DNA from 4 places in the Microbacterium sp. F1-18 genome. Region 2 is predicted to be linked to each of the others. Evidence: predicted binding sites of a transcription regulator. Region 2 holds the regulator's gene; each other region holds the start of a gene.

Region 1 (4,666 bases), 360 kb from region 2:
GCTGCTGACGATCCGCGCCGAGCGCACGCTCGCGAGCGGTGACGGTGTGAAGTGGATCACGCGCGAGCGCGAGGCCGCCAGCTTCCTGCGTCAGCTGAACCTCGGTCAGGGCGTCGACACCGAGGGCATCGCCGCGACCTACAACAACGGTGTCCTGACGGTGACGATCCCGGTCAGCGAGAAGGCCAAGCCGCGGAAGGTGGAGGTCACGACCGACGCCGCCGCGCCGGTGGTGCCGATCGAGAACTGATCGACAACTGATCGCGCAGGACCTGCCGAAGCGCATGTCGTGACGCGTTCACGGCGCGCGTCGAGCGCACTGCATGACGGGCGGCCGCAGCCCCTTCGGGGGCGCGGCCGCCCTTTGCGTGTGCACAGCGACGGCAGGGTCTCAGGGTCGTCGCGGACTGACCTCAGAGAGGCAGCGATGCGTCGAGGCAGCGATGCGTCGTGGGGCGCGCTGGCATAGTTTCGCCACGCCTGGGAAAAGTCGTGGTGCGCGCGAGTGCGCGACGCACCGGCTCAGAAGGGTGGTGGTTCGGGTGGCGGTGCCCCGCCAGTTCGACCGCCCCGCGGTGGATCGGTCGTGTCGGTCGGGTCGGTGGTGAAGCAGACCGCGGGCACGGGTACGTCTTCTCGGTAGACCCTGCCGAGGGGTGAGGTCCATTCCAGGACTCCGCCACCAACCTGCCGCACTTCCCATGTCGTGAATTGCTTCATGGAGTGGTGTCTCTGGCACAGGTGGGCGAGGTTGTAGATGTGGGTGTGGCCGCCGAGGGCGTAGTCGATGGTGTGGTCGAGTTCGCACCGGATCGCGGCTCTGCGGCATCCGGGGAACCTGCAGTGCTGGTCGCGTGCGGTGAGGAGTTTCTTCATCGCGATGGTGGGTCGGTAGGTGTCGACCTCGACCGGGGTGCGGGTGACCGGGTCGATGAACAACCGGTCCCACTCGGAGACCTGTCCGGCGAGGTCACGCGCCGTGTCGGCGTCGATCAGTCCGGCACCGACAGCGTCGGCGGGGTGCTCGTCACGGCCTATCAGGGTCTCCGCGGTGAGGGTGACCTGCACGCGCGCCCGGATCGCGCCGAGCCCGCCGGCCCGGTCGGTTCCGTAGGTCGGGTCGACCACCGGTGCTCCGCCGAGGACGAGGTCGCCGAGGATGTCGGCCCGCAGCTGGTCCATGGTTCGGGCGTCTGGCGCCGCATCCTCCCCGGCGGCATCCGCCGCGTCAGCCTCCGGGCTCGCCCCGACCTCATTCGCCCCACCGCAACCACCCGCATCCCGGGCGTCCTTCACCGACTGTCCCATCTGGGTGAGCCGATCGAGCATCCCCGTGGCGATGACGGTGGGGAGGTTGGCGACGAGGTTCGACATCCCGTCGGCCCCGTGGAAGACCCGCACGCACCGCTCCGCCGCCGCAGCCGTGTGCCGCTCCGTGAACGACTGGGGGTGCACCCGCGCCGCCAAAACCTCGAGCGCACCCCGCACCCGAGACGGCACATCCCGCTCGCACACGCCGATCGCCGCTTCCGCGAACGACTCCCACACCTCGTCCGGCAGCCCCGCCCCGACCCGCACGATCACATCGACGTGTCCGCGTTCGATCCGCCGTTCCACCCACGCCTCGAACACGGCGGGGTAGTCGTCGATGACGGTCATCGCATGGTCGATCTCGCCCTGCAACCGCCGATCCGTCAACCGGGCCATCCCCGCGGCCTCGGCCGCAACCGATCGCAGCTCCATGTCGGAGGCCATGCCCCGCACCCCACCGTGCCGGGCCTCCCGCAACGCCGACCGGCCCAGATCGGCCAACGCACGCATCCGCGCGACCTCGCCGGCATGGACAACATCGAGCGCTTCCGCGAACCGCGCAAACGCGAGCACCTGCGCGGGCGCGGCGTCATCGCATCGCACCCCACCCATCTCGCCGCTCGCTGCCATGTTCCCATTGTGGCAGCGGGGTACGACATTCAGGTCGAACTTTTGTGCGACTGTGAGGGCAATTGATGACGGCGCCGCTGGGGAGGAGCAGGCGCCCGGCACTCCGGCCCCGGCGACGCCGCACCCGAACCGAGCCAAGGCCCGTCACGAACCGCCACGCCACCACCCGCCCGAAAGTCACCGGACCGGGCGCCGCAGATCAGGAGAGTCGGCGCAGCTTCGTCGTGAGCTGCTCGAGCTGCTCCAGTTCGTCGGTCGACAGCACCGACATCCGCTCGGCGATCGAACGTCCGTGAGCTGCCGCGAGGCGGCGGAACGCCGAGACGCCTTCGGGTGTCGCGGTGAGCATCGCGCCGCGGCCGTCGGTCGGGTCTCCGCATTTGGTGATGAGCCCGCGCGCGACCATCCGGTCGACGAGCCGCGACACGCTCGGCTGGCTGATGAGCATATTCGCCGTGACGTCGCGCAGCCGCGCACGATGACCGGCGCCACGCACGACGGTCAAGAGCACGTCGTACTCGGCTTGCGTGAGCTCGTCGCCGGCGAAGTCGTTGCTGATGTCGTCGAAGATCTCGTGCTGTGCGCGGAAGAGACTCTCCCACGCTGCCACGGCACGACGACGATCGCTCATGGCGACAACTTTACTGCCCGCCTAAGCTGGTCGGCATGATCCGTCGCAGCCGGGCGGCAGTCGCGGTCGCGGTCCTCATGCTGATCACAGCAGTTTTCGCGCTGGCAGCACCGGCCGCGGCATCCGCCGACGAATCCGCCCATCTCGATGCGTTCGTCTTCGACTCGCTGTCCGTCGACTACACACTCACCCGCGAAGACGACGGGACCGCACGCATGCGCGTCGTCGAGACGTTCGTCGCCGACTTCCCCGATTCGGATCAGAACCGCGGCATGCGGCGACTTCTTCCCGAGACCTACAACGGGCAGCCGCTGCATCCCGAGCTCATCTCGGTCACGGATGAGAACGGCGCGGCCCGGCCCGTCGAGACCGACAGCGAGGACGGCACGCTCGGCATCCTGACGCGAGGCGCTGCCTACCTGCACGGCCGGAACACGTTCGTGTTCACCTACGACCTTGAGAACGTCGTCTGGGACTTCCCCGACACGGGACTCGAGTTCTATTGGGACGTCAACGGCACCGACTGGAACCAGCCGTTCCGTCAGGTGACCGCGACGCTGCATGTCGATCCGACCATCGCGGACTCCCTCGCGGGACGTCAGGCCTGCTACGTCGGTGAGCAGGACAGCACCACCGCGTGCCCGGAGATCACCGCGTCGCCGGATGGCGCCACGATCACCGCGTCGGCGTCCGACCTGGCTCCGCATGAGACCCTCACCCTGGCGGTCGGGTTCGAAGCGGGTGCGTTCGAGACCTACGACACCTCGTTCGTGTCGTCGCCTCTCGGATGGCTTCAGTCCGGGTCGGTCGCGCTCCTCGCCGGCGCTACCGGCTGGGCGCTGCGGAACCGGCGCCGTTACCTCCGCGACGAGCCGGGGCGCCCCACGATCATCGCCGAGTACACCCCTCCCCGGGATATCGATGCTCTCGAGTCGGCGGTGCTGCTGAAGAAGACCTCGAAGGCGATCCCGGCCGAGGTGCTCGAGCAGGCGCTCGTCGGCTCGATCCGCATCGTCGACGACGGCAAGCATCGCTGGGGGCGGGCGAAGCTGCAGGCGGAACTGGTCGACCCGAAGCTGGCCGATCAGAACGGCCGGATGCTGCTGAGCGGGATGTTCCCGCACCACCGGCGCGGCGAGATCTACCGTTTCGGCTCGTCCGATACCCGGCTCTCATCCGAGACGCAGCGCGCCCTCAAGCTCGCCGAGGACAACCTCAAGCGGCGCGACATGTACCGCACGGTTCCGGCCGGGGTTCGTGGCTGGCCAGTCGCCGCGTGCGTCGTGCTGGCCGGTCTCGTCATCCTGTTCGGCGCGCTGGCCCTGAGCTCGTACGTGCACCCGGCCCTCCCCGTGGTGGGGATCGTGCTGGCCGCGGCATCCTTCTTCGTCGTGATCTTCGCCGTCTCGGGCTCGCCGCTCTCGCGAGCCGGCGCCGAGACGCGTGATCACCTCCTGGGGCTCGACCTGTTCATTCGCTGGGCCGAAGAAGATCGCATCCGGATGCTGCAGTCGCCGGCGGGCGCTGAACGCGAGCCCGTGGCGACGGACGACCCGCGGGAGGTGCTGCGGATCTACGAGCGGCTGCTGCCGTACGCCGTGCTGTTCGGCCGCGAGAAGGAGTGGGCGGCCCACCTGACGGCGGCGTACGCCGCAGCCGGCGTGACCGCGCCGATCTGGTACTCCGGTTCCGGAGGGTTCGACGCCTCGTCGTTCGCGGCCGGCATCGGCACCCTGTCGTCGGCCGCCGCGTCGTCGTCGTCGACGGCTGGCGGGTCGAGCGGCGGCGGTTCAGCGGGCGGGGGAGGCGGCGGGGGTGGTGGCGGCGGCGCCTGAGTGACCGTCAGTCGGAGCCCCGCCGGGCGTCGCGAACGCAGTTGAGGGCCCGACCGAAGAGGCATTCGGTCGGGCCCTCGTCCCTTTGCACCAAGAGTTTCCTGCAATCACATGCCGGTGGCTGCCACAGCAAAACAGCTACCGTGCGAGCACTCTATAACGACGAGGTAACGACGAGCAAGGGTTTTCCGTTATCTCTTCGTAATCATTGAGAACACTGAGCCTGCGCCTCACCGACGTCGGGCTTTCGGCCTTCGAG
Region 2 (4,666 bases):
ATGAGCCCGTCGAGGTAGCGCGCCTCGAAGTCATGCGTCTCAGCCGCCAAGGCGCGTGCGTCGCCGACGCCGTACCGCGAGACGCCGGCACCGAACACGTCGGTTCCGACCAGCGCCGCGAGCACGGTCCAGCCGCCCGCGGAGCCGCCCTCGATCGCGAGACGTGACGGGTCGGCGAGTCCGTCGGCGGCGAGCCCTCGGGCAGCGGTCGCGACATCGTCGACGTCCACGACGCCCCACTGGCCCTTCAGTCGTTCGCGGTACGAGCGGCCGTAGCCCGTCGAGCCGCCGTAGTTGACGTCGAGCACGCCGATGCCGCGACTGGTGAAGTAGGCCACCTTGCTGTCCGCCGTACCGCCCACATGCGAGGTCGGACCGCCGTGTACCCACACGAGGTACGGTGGCAGCTCATCGGTCGGCGCTTCGACGTCGGGATTGGTCGGCGGGTAGGCGAAGGCGTGCACGGGGCCGTGCGGGCCTTCGGTCGTCAGCTGACGGGCGTGCGGAATCCATGCCGCATCGACATCGGGAGCGCCGCCGCGCACCGCGGTCGCCTCGCCGCTGTCCAGATCGACGATCCACAGCCCCGTCGCGCCCGGCATCGTGCCGCTGACGAGGGCGCTGCTGCCCGCGACATCCTCGATCTGCAGCCGCGCTGTGGCGGGTACCGGGAGCGGGACGGCGCCACCGTCGCGGTCGATGACGACGAGCTGATCCGATCCGTGCGTGCGGACGGCGACGACGCGGCCGTCATCGAGCGGCGCGTACCAGCGGGTTCCCAGCACCCACAGCCCGCCGCCTGTGTCAGCGTCGGCGGGGGAGATCGGGGCCGGGTTCGCGTCGGCGTCGGGGTCGACGCGGTAGAGGTTCCAGCGCCCGGTCGGCTCGTCGACGACGACGAGCTGGCCATCGGGGGTCCATTCCGGCTGAAGCGCGGCCGTGCTGCCACCGGCGACGTCACGGACCCGGTGCGGGGCGCGGAGGTCGACGACGCGGATGCGGGTGCGGTCCCAGGGCATGTCCGGGTGGTCCCAGGCCACCCAGGCGAGGTGCGAGCCATCGGGTGAGAGGGCGGGCTGGGCGACGAAGTCGCTGCCGCCCGCGAGCTCGGTCACGCCCGAAGCGTGGGCGCCCGTAGCGCCGTCGATGCGCACGATGTGGCGTCCGGGAGTGCCCTCTGAGCGTTCGCGTTCGCGCACCGCGAGCAGGACGCCGCGCTGCCAGCGAAGCCCGCCGTAGTGCGTGCCGCTCTCGTCGGGGGTGAGCGCCTCGGGCTCGCCGCCGGGGCGGAGGCGACGGATGCGCTGGTCGGACTTGTCGACGAAGAACAGATCGCCGTCATCGGAGACCGCCCACGCACCTCCGCCGTACTCGTGGACGCGTGACCGGGCGTTCCAGGGGGCGGGAAGGACGACCTCGACCTCGCCGTCGCCTCGGCGGCGCACGACGGCGACGCGGCCGCCCTCGTCGGGCAGCGACTCGCCCCACCAGACCTCATCGCCGACGAAGCCGGCGCCGTCGAGGCGCAGTGACGACGAGCTCGCCCACGATGCGGTCAGGGGAGAAGGCCAGGAACCGTAGGGCAGTTGCTGCGACATACCGCCACGCTACGCGAGCCGCGGCACCCCGCGGCGAGATGACGGGAGGTGCGCGGCGGCGCGCGGGTCAGACGGCGCGGAGGACGGCGACCACCTTGCCGAGGAGCGTCGCGTCGTCGCCGAGGATCGGCTCGAAGGCGGAGTTGCGGGGGAGGAGCCAGGTGTGACCGTCGCGCTGACGGAGTGTCTTCACGGTCGCCTCGCCGTCGAGCATCGCGGCGACGATCTCTCCGTTGTCGGCTGTCGCCTGTGCGCGCACGACGACCCAGTCGCCGTCGCAGATGGCCGCATCGATCATCGAGTCGCCGACGACCTTGAGCATGAAGAGCTCTCCCTTGCCGACGAGCTGGCGTGGCAGCGGGAAGATCTCCTCGACCTGCTGGTCGGCGGTGATCGGGACCCCGGCCGCGATCCGGCCCACGAGAGGGACCAGGGCGGCGTCGCCGAGAGCGGGCGCCGCATCGGCCGGGTTCTCACCGGCCGTGCCGGGGAGGTCGATCAGGACCTCCATCGCCCGGGTCTTGCCGGGGTCGCGGCGGAGGTAGCCGCTGAGCTCGAGCTGGTTCAGCTGGTGGGTGACGCTCGAGAGCGACTTGAGGCCGACCGCGTCGCCGATCTCGCGCATGCTCGGCGGATAGCCGTTGCGGGCGATCGCGTGCTGGATCACCTCGAGGATCGCGAGCTGCTTGTCGCTCAGATTCTTGCGTCGTCGCGTCTGCGGCTTCTCGCTCATACCGCCGGTCTCCTGTCGTCACGCCCCGTCCCCGACCCGATGTCGGAGGTTCGTGGTGGGCTCTCGCTGTCGAAAAGGTAGCCCGATACGACGGCGACATCACGGAACGCTCCGCGTGTCTCTTCGATCGGTCTCCGATTTCGGTGGGTGGTTGACACCACACAATATCGAAGATACGTTCGGAACCGAAGTTCGCACCCGTCTCTCCCGGCCGAGAGGCGAGGGCGAATCTTCCTACCGCTCCCGAGGAGATGTCATGACCACGATCGATGCCCGCTTCGCACCGGCCCCCCGTACCCGCCTGCGTATGACGCGCCGCGGACGCCGCGTCGTTGCGACGATCGCCGCCCTCCCGGCGGTCGTCGCCATCACTGCGGTCGCACTCTCCGGCGGTGGCGCGCTCGCCTCGAACGACGCAGGGGCGCCCGCGGGCTCGTTCACGACCGTCACCGTGATGTCGGGGGAGTCCCTCTGGTCGATCGCCGAAGAGGTCGCCCCCGCGGCCGACCCCCGCGACGTCGTCGACGCGATCGTCCGACTCAACGCGCTCGGCTCGGGTCAGCTCGAGGCCGGCCAGACGCTGGCCATCCCGCTCGAGTACACGGACGCCAGCTGACGAGCTGCTGCGCGCGGTGAGTCCGCCGAGTTCGGTCACTCGACGACGCGCTGCGGCCTAGCATGGGTGGGATGAGCCCGAGTCTGGATGATCTGCCCCTCAGAGACGATCTGAGAGGCCTCACCCCGTACGGTGCCCCTCAGGCGCCGCTCCCGGTCGCGCTGAACGTCAACGAGAACACGCATCCGGTTCCCGAAGAGGTCGCCGACGACATCCTGGATGCCGTCGCCCGTGCCCTGCGAGATGTCAACCGCTATCCCGATCGAGAGTTCACCCACCTGCGCGAGTCCTTCGCCGAGTACCTGGGCCACGGTCTCACGGCGGATCGGATCTGGGCTGCGAACGGATCGAACGAGGTGCTGCAGCACCTGCTCCAGGCCTTCGGCGGACCGGGCCGCACCGCGATGGGCTTCGGCCCCACCTACTCGATGTACCCGCTGCTGACGCGCGCGACCGGCGCGCAGTACGTCGCGGGGACGCGTGCGCCCGACTTCACGCTCGACGCCGCTTCCGCCGCAGCGCAGGTCGCCGATCTGCGGCCCGACGTCGTCTTCCTCTGCGCCCCGAACAACCCGACCGGCACACCTCTCGGTCTCGACGTCATCGAGGCTGTCTACGACGCGACCGACGGCATCGTGATCGTCGACGAGGCCTACCAGGAGTTCGCGCCGCGCGAGAGCTCTTCCGCTCTGACGCTTCTCGGAGGTCGCGAACGGCTCGTCGTGTCGCGCACGATGAGCAAGGCGTTCGCGTTCGCCGGCGCGCGCGTGGGCTACCTCGCGGCCGACGCCACGCTGATCGACGCCCTGCGTCTCGTGCGCCTGCCGTACCACCTGAGCGGTCTGACGCAGGCGGCGGCGACCGCTGCGCTGTCGCACTCGTCGACGATGCTGCGCATGGTCGACGAGATCGTCGCGCAGCGAGACCGGATGTCGGCGACGCTCGACGCACTCGGCTACCGCGCCTACGAGAGCTGGACGAACTTCGTCCTGTTCGACGGCGTCGACGATCCGCAGCGCACGTGGCAGGCGCTGTACGACCGCGGCATCCTCGTGCGCGACGTGGGCATCCCGCGCAGTCTGCGTGTCAGCGCCGGTACGGAAGACGAGACGACCGCCTTCCTCGAGGCACTGGCCTCGATAGACTCGGAGGCATGACCAGCCCCCGAACGGCCAGCATCCGTCGCGCCACGAGCGAGTCGAGCGTCGAGCTCGAGCTCGACCTCGACGGCACCGGGAGCAGCACGATCGAGACGACCGTGCCGTTCTTCGACCACCTGCTGACGGCGTTCGCGAAGCACTCGCTCACCGACCTCACCGTGCGCGCGGCGGGCGACACGCACATCGACGCGCACCACACGGTCGAGGACGTCGCGATCGTGCTGGGGCAGGCGCTGCGTTCCGCCCTGGGCGACAAGTCGGGCATCTCCCGTTACGGTGACGCGCTCGTTCCGCTCGACGAAGCACTCGCGCAGGCTGTCGTCGACATCTCGGGGCGCCCCTATCTCGTCCACACGGGCGAGCCCGAGGGGTACGAGTACCACCTCATCGGCGGACACTTCACCGGGTCGCTCGTGCGGCACACGTTCGAGGCCATCGCGTTCAACGCCGGCCTGACGATGCACGTCACGGTGCTGGGCGGGCGCGACCCCCACCACATCGCGGAGGCGGAGTACAAGGCGTTCGCGCGCGCGTTCCGACAGGCCAAGGCGCTCGATCC
Region 3 (4,666 bases), on a different contig from region 2:
TGAGTCGGTCGCACGTCTGGGACGCCTCGACGGTCGCCGCGCTCGACGCGGTCGTGAACAAGTACGAGCGGCACGGCAAGACCGTGACGATCGAGGGGCTCAACGCCACGGCATCCGCTCTGCACGGACGCCTCACCGGCAACGTCGGCGCGTCCTGATCGAGCGGGCCGGGGTGCGGAATCCGGTCGCGGCCGCCGATCAGAACGTGGTGAACGACACGAACGACGGCGGACCGAAGCGGCCCGTGGCGGGATCGATGTATCGCACCGCGAGCGTCACCGGGCCGGGCGATGGCACCATGTATCGCCCCACGAAGATCCCGTCGGCGTCGAGGCGCATCTGCTCGCCGCGCCAGGGCGCGGCGTCGCCGACACGGGCGCGCTGGACGACCAGGTTCGGCTGACCCGTCACGCCGATGTCGAACCCGGATGCCGGCACCGACGAGCTCGCGAGGGGAGCGGTGAACGTCGGTGGCGGCGACACCGTCACAGCGGCGGGCGGGCAGAGCGACGAGAGCTGCCCGTCGACGCGCTGCCGTGCCGACAGCGCATGCCGGCCCGGGGGCAGGTAGGCCGCGGCATCCGTCTGGTCGCGTCCGCCCGAGAGGTCGGATGCCGTCCACGCGCCGTCGGCGTCTGCCTCGGTGCGGGCCCAGACCGTGCCGTTCTCGTCGATGACCTCGACGACCGCGCCGGGGGTCGCCGTGCCCGAGATCAGCGGGTAGACGCTCGGCCCGGCGCTGCTGTCGACCGTCATCGTCGGCGCGGCGGGCGCGGTGACGACGGGCGGCTGCGAGGTGCCGGGAGTCGGGGTGGGGTTCGGCGTCGGGGTGGGGGTCGGGGTGTGCTCCGAGGTGCCGGTATCGACGGGAGAGTTCGGTGAAGCCGTAGCGTCTGCCTGCGGTCGAGGCGAGCTCGGGACCGAGGGAGCGTTCGGCGCGGGGATGAGGCGAGGGCTGGGCGCAGAGCGCTCGTGCGCGTCAGGGGTCGCGTCGCGCGGCGGCTGCGCAGGCGGTTCGGCGACCGGGGGCGCCTCGGAGGTCGGGCTCTCAGACACAGCGCCGGCCGCGCGCGCGTCGGACGATGTGCGGTGCAGGTGCGGCTCTGACTCGGTCGCCCGCGGGGGAGCGGTCGTCGATTCGGTGAGCGGCAGCGTGACGGCGATCGCCGTTCCCGCCGCGGCGACGGCAGCGACGACGACGAACAGGGGACGACGCCATCCCGACCGCGTGGCGGATCGTGCGGCTCGTCGTGAGGTCGGTGCGCCCGTGGTGGTGCCGCGCGGGGTGCCGGTGGTGATGCCGGCGCCGGTGCCGCCGGTCGCGCCCGTCGCGCCTGCGGGGCCGAGGGCGAAGGTCGCGACCTGTGCAGCACCCGACTGCGTCCACGCCGTGTACGACGCGGCAGCCGGGATGCCGACCACGAGGGGAACGAGCACGAGCGCCAGCCGCGATGAGACGTCGCGTGCCTCGACCCAGGCGAGCGCGCATCCCTCGCACGTCGAGAGGTGCTGCTCGACGCGCCGCGTGTCGCGCCGCGACAGGCCCGATCGCGAATGCGCCCCGAGCAGTTCGAGGGTCTCGCGGCACTCCTCGTTGTCGGCGCGGCGGAGCTGCGCCGACACCCACGCATCGCGGAAACCGCGCCGTGCGCGCACGACAAGAGCGGATGCTGCGTTCGGGGCGAGACCGAGCAGCGGTGCGAACTGGCGCGGCTTCAGACCGTCGACCTCGCTGTACCAGAGGGCTTCCTGCCAGCGGGTGGGGAGGGTCGCGAACGCCGACGCGACAGCGCTCGAGTCGAAGCCCGCGATCGTCGACCATTCGGCGTCGGGAGCCGTCTCGTCGGCGGCATCCTCCAGGTCGGTGGCGTACACCTGCTGCTGCTGCGCGCCCCACTTGTGGGCGACGTTGCGGACCGACGTCAACAGGTACGGTCGGAACCCCATCGAAGGCCCGCCACCGCGCCGGATGGCAGACAGGATGCGGGCGAACGCCTCAGCGACGACATCATCGGGATCGAGCGACGAGTATGCGCGAGCGACGGCGTGAGCGGCGGCCGAGTGGCGCAGCCAGAGCTCGCCGTAGGCGCGTTCATCATGATTCCGGGCGCGCTCGACGAGCTCGTCATCGGACGCTGCGGCGGTCGGTGTGCGCGGCTCGCCGTCGTCGGGAGACGCCAGTCTCAGGCGGTGCGATCCGGCGCTCATGATGACGTGAGGGGGTCGGCGGATGGTCCCGCGCCCAGCCGAGCGAACGGGTCGGATCGTTCGGCATCGCCGATCGCCTCGACGTTGCGCAGATGACGGGTGAGAGCCGCGTAGACCTCGGGTGAGAAGCCGTCGCAGGCGAGAGTGGCGATCACCGCGTCGCCGCGCGACTTGTCGGTGATGAGAATGAGGCGGGCCGTGGCGCTGTCGCCGTCCGCAGCGCGCGACGAGCACACGAACCCGACATCGCGGCGATGCCACGAGTGTTCGCGGGTGCTCGACCAACCCCAAGTGACCCGCACGGTCGCGCCGCTGATCTCGACCGTGGCCGGGCGGATCGCTCCGGCAGGAGTGCTGCTTCGGCGGGTTCGTATGCGACCGATCGGACACGCGGCTGACCGGAAGGTGATCGTGCTCAGACATGCCGCGGACGGGGTCCGGGGATAGTGGTGCGTAGGGGTGTGGGGCTGGTCGGGGGAGTGGTTCAGCTGGTGCCGGCGGTTGCGGGCGCCGGTGCGGGCGCGGTCGCCGGCGCGTCGGAAGGAGGGCCGGGTCCGGGTCCGGCTTCTCGTCGCCGGAGGCGCCGGGAGCGTGTTCGTCGCAGCGTGCATGCTGATGAGACACCGGCGATGGCGAATCGTGACGCGAAAAGGCGGAATTCCTTGCCGGGCGAGATCGGGTGCGGGGTGGGTTTCGCGGGGTGGGGGTCGCGGGGTGGGGGTCGCGGGATGGTGAGGGTGGGATGGCGCCCTGGTGGGACCATTGGTTCCTCCCCACGTGGCGCCGTTCGCTGACTTTTGTGATCGAACAGAGATTCGATAGCTATGTCGTACCTCGCTGCCACAATGGGAACATGGCAGCGAACTACAGGAGCGGCGAGGTGCGATGCGGTGACTCCGCGCCCCCACAGGTGCTCGCGTTCGCGAGGTACGCGGAAGCGCTCGATCTCTCGCATGCCGCGGATGTTGCGCGGATGCGTGCGTTGGCTGACCTGGGGCGGTCGGCGTTGCGGGAGGCCCGGCGAGACGGGGTGCGGGGCTTGGCGTCCGACATGGAGCTGCGATCGGTCGCGGCTGAAGCGGCGGGGATGGCGCGGTTGACGGATCGGCGGTTGCAGGGCGAGATCGACCATGCGATGACCGTCATCGATGACTACCCGGCCGTGTTCGCGGCGTGGGTGGAGCGGCGGATCGAACGCGGACACGTCGATGTGGTCGTGAAGGCCGGGGCGGGGCTGCCGGACGAGGTGCGCGGTGAGTTCGCGGAGGCTGCGATCGGCGTGTGCGAGCGGGATGTGCCCTCACGCGTACGGGGCGCGCTGGACGCGTTGGCGGCGCGGGTGCACCCGCGATCGTTCACGGAGCGGCATACGGCTGCGGCGGCGGAGCGGTGCGTGCGGGTGTCCCACGGGGCCGACGGGATGTCGAACCTCGTCGCCAACCTTCCCACCGTCATCGCTGCGGGGATGCTTGACCGGCTGACGCAGATGGGGCAGTCCGTCAAGGACGCCCGGGCGGAGGGTGCGGATGCTGCGGGGGCTGGCGGTTCGGGCGCGGATGCCGCGGGCGGTGCGGGTTCGGAGGTTGTGCCGGATGCGAGGACGATGGATCAGTTGCGGGCTGACATCCTCGGCGACCTCGTCCTCAGCGGAGCACCCGTGGTCGATCCGACCTACGGGACAGACCGGGCCGGTGGGCTCGGGGCGATCCGCGCACGCGTCCAGGTCGCCGTCACCGCGCAGACCCTGACCGGCGACGACGAGCACCCGGCCGAGGCCGTGGGCGCCGGGTTGATCGATGCCGACACCGCCCGCCAGCTCGCCGCGCAGGTCTCCGAATGGGATCGATTGTTCATCGACTCCGTCACCCGCACCCCGGTTGAGATCGACACGTACCGGCCCACCGTCGCGATGAAGAAACTCCTCACCGCCCGAGACCAGCACTGCAGGTTCCCCGGATGCCGCAGAGCCGCGATCCGGTGCGAACTCGACCACACCATCGACTACGCCCTCGGCGGCCACACCCACATCTACAACCTCGCCCACCTGTGCCAGCGGCACCATTCGATGAAGCAATTCACGAGATGGGACGTGCGGCAGATCGGCGGCGGGGTCCTCGAATGGACCTCGCCCCTGGGGTGGGTCTACCGCGAAGACGTACCGACGCCGGCCGTGTGCTTCACCGCCAACGCCGCCGACCCAACACCGGACGGCCGACCCGCTGATACACCGCCAGCCGGATCACCACCACCCTTCTGACCCGACGGGCCGGCGTCCGGGGTTCGATGTTGCCGCGCGATGCTCCCTCCTCTTACTCCTGGCATCCGCGCGCGACGCGACGATCTCGAGAAGTCGCGTCACGATGCGGGCCTCGCGGCGTCCCTCATATGACGATGCGACGACCGCATCGCGTGATCCAGACACTCCGGAGACCCATCGTGACGATCGAGCGCCGCGCCA
Region 4 (4,666 bases), on a different contig from region 2:
GAAGCGTCCGACCGTGAGCGTCGAGCTGGACGCCCGCCATCTTCAGACGACGTGCGAGTGCGCTGCGGAGGCCCCGTCGAGTGCCACGCGGCCGGGAAGCACGGGATTAGCCATGCTCCTCGAGCTGACCGAGGCGCAGGTAGCGACCCACCCGTGTCAGAAGGGCGGTGGCTCGTGCCTGCTCGCCTCGGGTGGTGGCGCGGCGCCAGTGTCGGGAACGAAACAGACCGACGGAACCGGAACATCTTCGCGGTAGACCCGGCCCAGGGGCGAGGTCCATTCCATGACCCCGCCGCCGATCTGTCTGACTTCCCACCGGGTGAATTGCTTCATCGAATGGTGTCGCTGACACAGGTGGGCAAGGTTGAAGATGTGGGTGTGCCCACCGAGGGCGTAGTCGATGGTGTGGTCGAGTTCGCACCGGATCGCGGCCCGGCGGCATCCGGGGAATCGGCAGTGTTGATCTCTTGCCTTGAGCAGTCTGCTCATCGCCGCGGGCGGCCGGTAGGTGTCGACCTCGACCGGGGTGCGGGTGATGGGGTCGATGAAGAGCCGGTTCCACATCCTGGCGCGGCCGGCGAGTCTGCGGGCGGTGTCGGCGTCGATGAGCGAGGCGCCCACCAGTTCGGCGGGGGCCTCGTCGGCGCCGGTCACCGTCTCGGACCTCAGCGTCACCTGGACCTGCGCCCGGATCGCACCCAGTGGCCCCGCGGCGTCGCTGCCGTACGTGGGATCGACGACCGGGGCGCCGCCCAGCAGCAGGTCGCCGAGGATGTCGGCGCGGAGCTGATCCATCGTGCGGACGTCGGGTGCAGAATCCTCCACCGGCGCCCCACCGGCGGCGGCGCGTGCGTCTTTGACGGACTGCGCCATGGAGGTGAGGCGGTCGTGGATGCCTGCGGCGATGACCGTCGGCAGGGTGGCGCTGAGTTCGGACATGCCGTCGGTGCCGTGGGTCACCCAGACGCCTCGCTTCGCCGCGGCGCTGCGGTGCCGCTCGGCGAAGGACTCGGACCCCATCCGGGCGGCGAGGTTGCGGAGCGGTTCGCGCACCCGGGAGGCGATATCGCGCTCGCAGATCGAGATCGCCTGCTGCGCGTAGTCGTCGCGGATGTCGTCGGCGAGGCCGCATCCCATCCGGACGACGACGTCGACGTGCTCGCGCGTGATGCGCTGCTGCTCCCATGCCTCGAAGACAGCGGGATAGTCGTCGACGATGGTCAGCGCGTGGTCGATCTCGCTCTGCGCGCGGCGGTCGTGCGACCGCCTCACCCCGGCGATCTCGGCGGCAATCGAGCGCATCTCCATGTCTGACCCCATGCCGCGCGGCCGCTCGCCCGAGCGCGCAGCCTGGCGCAGAGCGCTGCGTCCCGCCTCGGCGAGCGCACGGGTCATCGCGATGTGCGCGGCGTGGAGCAGGTCGTCTGCCTCGGACACCCGATCGACGATGCCCGCGTACGGCGAGTTCGACGAGCCGGAACCCGGTTCGTACGAGCTTTCGCCGTTCGATGTCATGTTCCCATTATTGCCAGGAGGTCAGACATTCACCTCGAATATCCGTACATCTGTGGAGAACTATTCTGCCGCTCGGTTGGGGAGGAATGGACTGCCACGGCCGCTAGAACCGGACGCTCACTGCGACGACCTGCCGGTGGACATCTGCACCAGGTCGAACGCCCAGCCCTGTGACATAGCGATCGAAATCGCAGTTATGGTCACGACGGCGGCCAGGCTGCCCCACGAGGTATTCGCGAACTGGAGGGCCCGCTTGGCGAGGAACGGGCTGGGCACACTCACGCGGGTGAATCGGAGGAACGCGAGCCAGTCGAAGACGGTCGCTGCGGCAAGGAACACAAGGATTGCGGCGGACGCGGCGCCAAGGAGGAGGAAGACGAGGAAGTAAGCCGCGAGCGGGCCAAAGGTCTCGAGAAGTGCCGCTACCTGAGCACCGACGGTCCCGAGCGAGCGCACCCATTCGGGTCCCGCGCCGTCCGGGATGGCCTGTTTTGTTGCGGCATCGATAGCGGCCAACGACAGGGCGCCTCCTCGCGTGTTGTACACACCTACCCACGCCACTGCCACGGTCGCAAGAGCGATGACGGTGTTGATCAGAGCGAACACCGCTTGACGTGGGATCCGCTGGAAATCACGCACTGTCATCCGCAACGCATATACCGTTCCGAATACCAGTGCCAATGACGCCCCGATAGTGATGGCGAGCACGTAGGGGTGTAGATGTAGGAAGAGCACCGCCGACACGATCGCGGCTATCGCCGCTCCGACGATCAACTCGGATGTGTCGGAGGATGAGCCCGAGGTGGATCGGCTTCGCTGCGCACCACCGCTCAATGCCCTCGATGCGTTCGCCTGTACCTGAATGACGGTGACGGTCGTGATGGTTGAGGTGTTGACCACCGAGTGGGCGGGCCGCTTCACTCTCTCGATCAAGAGTTGGATAAGCAGCACCACGACGCCTGACACGACGCCGATGCTGATCTGGCCTAACCAGGACGTACTGTCCACGTGGAACCCTTCCGGTGAATGCTGCCTGTCGCGTTGGCTTGGGTGCGCGTCATGCGAAAGGCCCACGTAACGGGAGCATCGATATGCATCCATCGCGCCTGCCGGACGCGGGGAACCGCGACGGCAGGGCGCCGCATATCGTCGCATGACGTTTCCCGGCGTCGCGGCGACCGCCAGGAGGGCTCGTCGAGTGCCGCATCCGGTCCACGTGGTTCGCGATATGCCTCAGATGTCGCTCGAGCGGTAGTAAGGACGCGGTTTGAGTGGGCGGCGCGCGATGCGCGCCATGAGGATGTGTGATGAAGACGGCCGGTGATCGAGGTGCGCCGATTTCACTCATTCGGATGTATGATCTGCCCCGCACTGACCGCGGTCGCTAGGGTGGCGTCGCGGGGTCATTCGGTCGCTTTCGGCGGACTCGGCACTACCCGCTCGAGCCTGGCGGTGACTGATTGGACGTGATGCGACGGAGTGCGGCGCGAAGACCGCGCCGCGTGTTCGTCGCGACCGTCGGGTGCGTCACTCTTGCGCTGACGATGACCGCGTGTTCGCAGGGCCGCATCGACCCCCAGGAGTACGCCCCGTACACGGTGGCGCAGCGCGCGGATGCCGAGGCAGCCGCCGAAGCGGCGCTTTCACGTGCCGCGGATGGGGCGGTGCTGACCGAGCAGACGATGGATGGCTGTTCGCAGGGGCAGAAGAACTGGTGGGTCCAGGACGGCAGCGCGTGGACCTGCGCGCGTTCCCTGCAATGGGTCGTGGCCGCTGCGAGCGGTGACCCGGCAGAGGTGATTGCCGGATATCGAGCTCACCTCGCGGAGGCGGGCTGCATGCTCGACGAAGCGTCTTTCGGGATGGTCGAAAGCTACTGGGCGGACTATGGGGTGGCGGGTCAGAACGGGAACGGTGACCCCTACACGGTCGACGACCTGCCCTCGGCGTCGGCTACGTGCGACAACCGGCAGGTGGGTATCGACTTCCGCACGCCCGGGGGCGTGGAGCTCACTTCGCTGCCGAGGTCGCCTTTGCTGGTCGTCGAGTGCGAACCGTTCAACCTGCAAGCCGTGAGCGACGCGGGAACGCCCCTGGTCGCCGTGCTCGGCACCATTCGCAGCTAACACTCCGTTGACTGGACGGGCGAGATCAGCGGGAAGGAAGAGGATGACGCGCAGTCTGACTCCTCGCCCGGCTGGTGCGCCTGCCACAGCGGAAGCGACTGCGACTGCCCGGGCGGATAGGGGCATCACCGGGTGACAGCCACGTGCCCGTTCGGTCAGCGCTTGCGGCGGCTGCGGCGTCGGCCGTAGGCGGCGGCCGTCGCGATCGCGGCGACGGCGAGCGACGCGGCGATGAAGAAGACGGTGGTGTCCACGGTGGCTCCTCATGATCGTCGGGTGCATGCCACGCTACGCGGAAGGCGGATGCCGCGAGCGGCTCGGTGGCGCCGAAACCTCAGTGCCGGCGCAACCCAACCGGTAGCCGATACGAGTGGGAGCCCAGGGTTCACTCAGGCCTCCTGTGCGGACGGCGAGGGAGGCGTATCGTCGCCTTTTGTCGGGAGCGGGGTGCCGGCGCGCATCGATCAGGGGCGGTCTGCGGACGGGGAGGAACCATGCGCAAGTATCGAGTGACTCACATCTACGACGCAGCCGATGGCTGGCGCCAGGTGCAGCCCTTCATCCTGACCGCTGACATTCGCGATGAACTCGTGCAGGGCGGATGCAGCATGGTGCGAGTCCGCTCAGGGCTCACGCATCGCAAGCTCTCGCTCCTCCGGGTGCGCGATCTGCACTGAGGCCGGCGCGCTGATCGGCGCGGTGGTGCACCGGCGCAGTTGCGGACGTGGTTCAGACGAGACGGCGCCACAGGGCCAGTCGCTCGGCTCGTGAGAGGGGGCGCGCGGAGCAGTCGGATGGTGCAGGGTGTCGGTATGAAGTGGCGCGAGCGTGCGGCCGCCTCGAAGGTCATCGTCACCTGCGGCGCGGGGCTGGTCGTCCTCGGCTTGCTGCTGGGAGTCGCCGGTGTCGTGATCGGCTACTGGGCCGGTTCGATTGAGCGTCGATCGCGTACAGCACGGATGCCGGGGGTCTGCAGCACGAACGCGGGAGCCACTACACCGATCCCCCTTGTGCGTGCGATGCGT

Evidence for each region. Region 2 encodes LexA, which represses DNA repair genes until DNA is damaged. Its sites were predicted from a motif close to TCGAACANNTGTTCGA; they were not measured.
Region 1: the regulator LexA is predicted to act here: its motif matches at 1,976-1,991, upstream of ACU6RU_RS01885 (DUF222 domain-containing protein).
Region 3: the regulator LexA is predicted to act here: its motif matches at 3,012-3,027, upstream of ACU6RU_RS15295 (DUF222 domain-containing protein).
Region 4: the regulator LexA is predicted to act here: its motif matches at 1,550-1,565, upstream of ACU6RU_RS15180 (DUF222 domain-containing protein).

Annotation. Positions count from the first base shown of each region.
Region 1 covers NZ_JBREVD010000001.1:384,225-388,890, reverse strand. Annotated here, with positions in the region: gene ACU6RU_RS01890 (Hsp20/alpha crystallin family protein) at 1-250, shown strand, start outside; gene ACU6RU_RS01885 (DUF222 domain-containing protein) at 523-1,941, opposite strand; gene ACU6RU_RS01880 (MarR family winged helix-turn-helix transcriptional regulator) at 2,141-2,572, opposite strand; gene ACU6RU_RS01875 (DUF2207 domain-containing protein) at 2,608-4,407, shown strand.
Region 2 covers NZ_JBREVD010000001.1:28,515-33,180, reverse strand. Annotated here, with positions in the region: gene ACU6RU_RS00175 (dipeptidyl-peptidase 5) at 1-1,598, opposite strand, end outside; gene lexA (transcriptional repressor LexA) at 1,666-2,331, opposite strand; gene ACU6RU_RS00165 (LysM peptidoglycan-binding domain-containing protein) at 2,588-2,947, shown strand; gene ACU6RU_RS00160 (histidinol-phosphate transaminase) at 3,019-4,104, shown strand; gene hisB (imidazoleglycerol-phosphate dehydratase HisB) at 4,101-4,666, shown strand, end outside.
Region 3 covers NZ_JBREVD010000006.1:48,552-53,217, forward strand. Annotated here, with positions in the region: gene ACU6RU_RS15280 (SulP family inorganic anion transporter) at 1-158, shown strand, start outside; gene ACU6RU_RS15285 (sigma-70 family RNA polymerase sigma factor) at 199-2,208, opposite strand; gene ACU6RU_RS15290 (hypothetical protein) at 2,205-2,510, opposite strand; gene ACU6RU_RS15295 (DUF222 domain-containing protein) at 3,062-4,465, shown strand; gene ACU6RU_RS15300 (response regulator transcription factor) at 4,645-4,666, shown strand, end outside.
Region 4 covers NZ_JBREVD010000006.1:24,366-29,031, forward strand. Annotated here, with positions in the region: gene ACU6RU_RS15180 (DUF222 domain-containing protein) at 157-1,515, opposite strand; gene ACU6RU_RS15185 (hypothetical protein) at 1,633-2,523, opposite strand; gene ACU6RU_RS15190 (hypothetical protein) at 3,018-3,641, shown strand; gene ACU6RU_RS15195 (hypothetical protein) at 4,136-4,318, shown strand.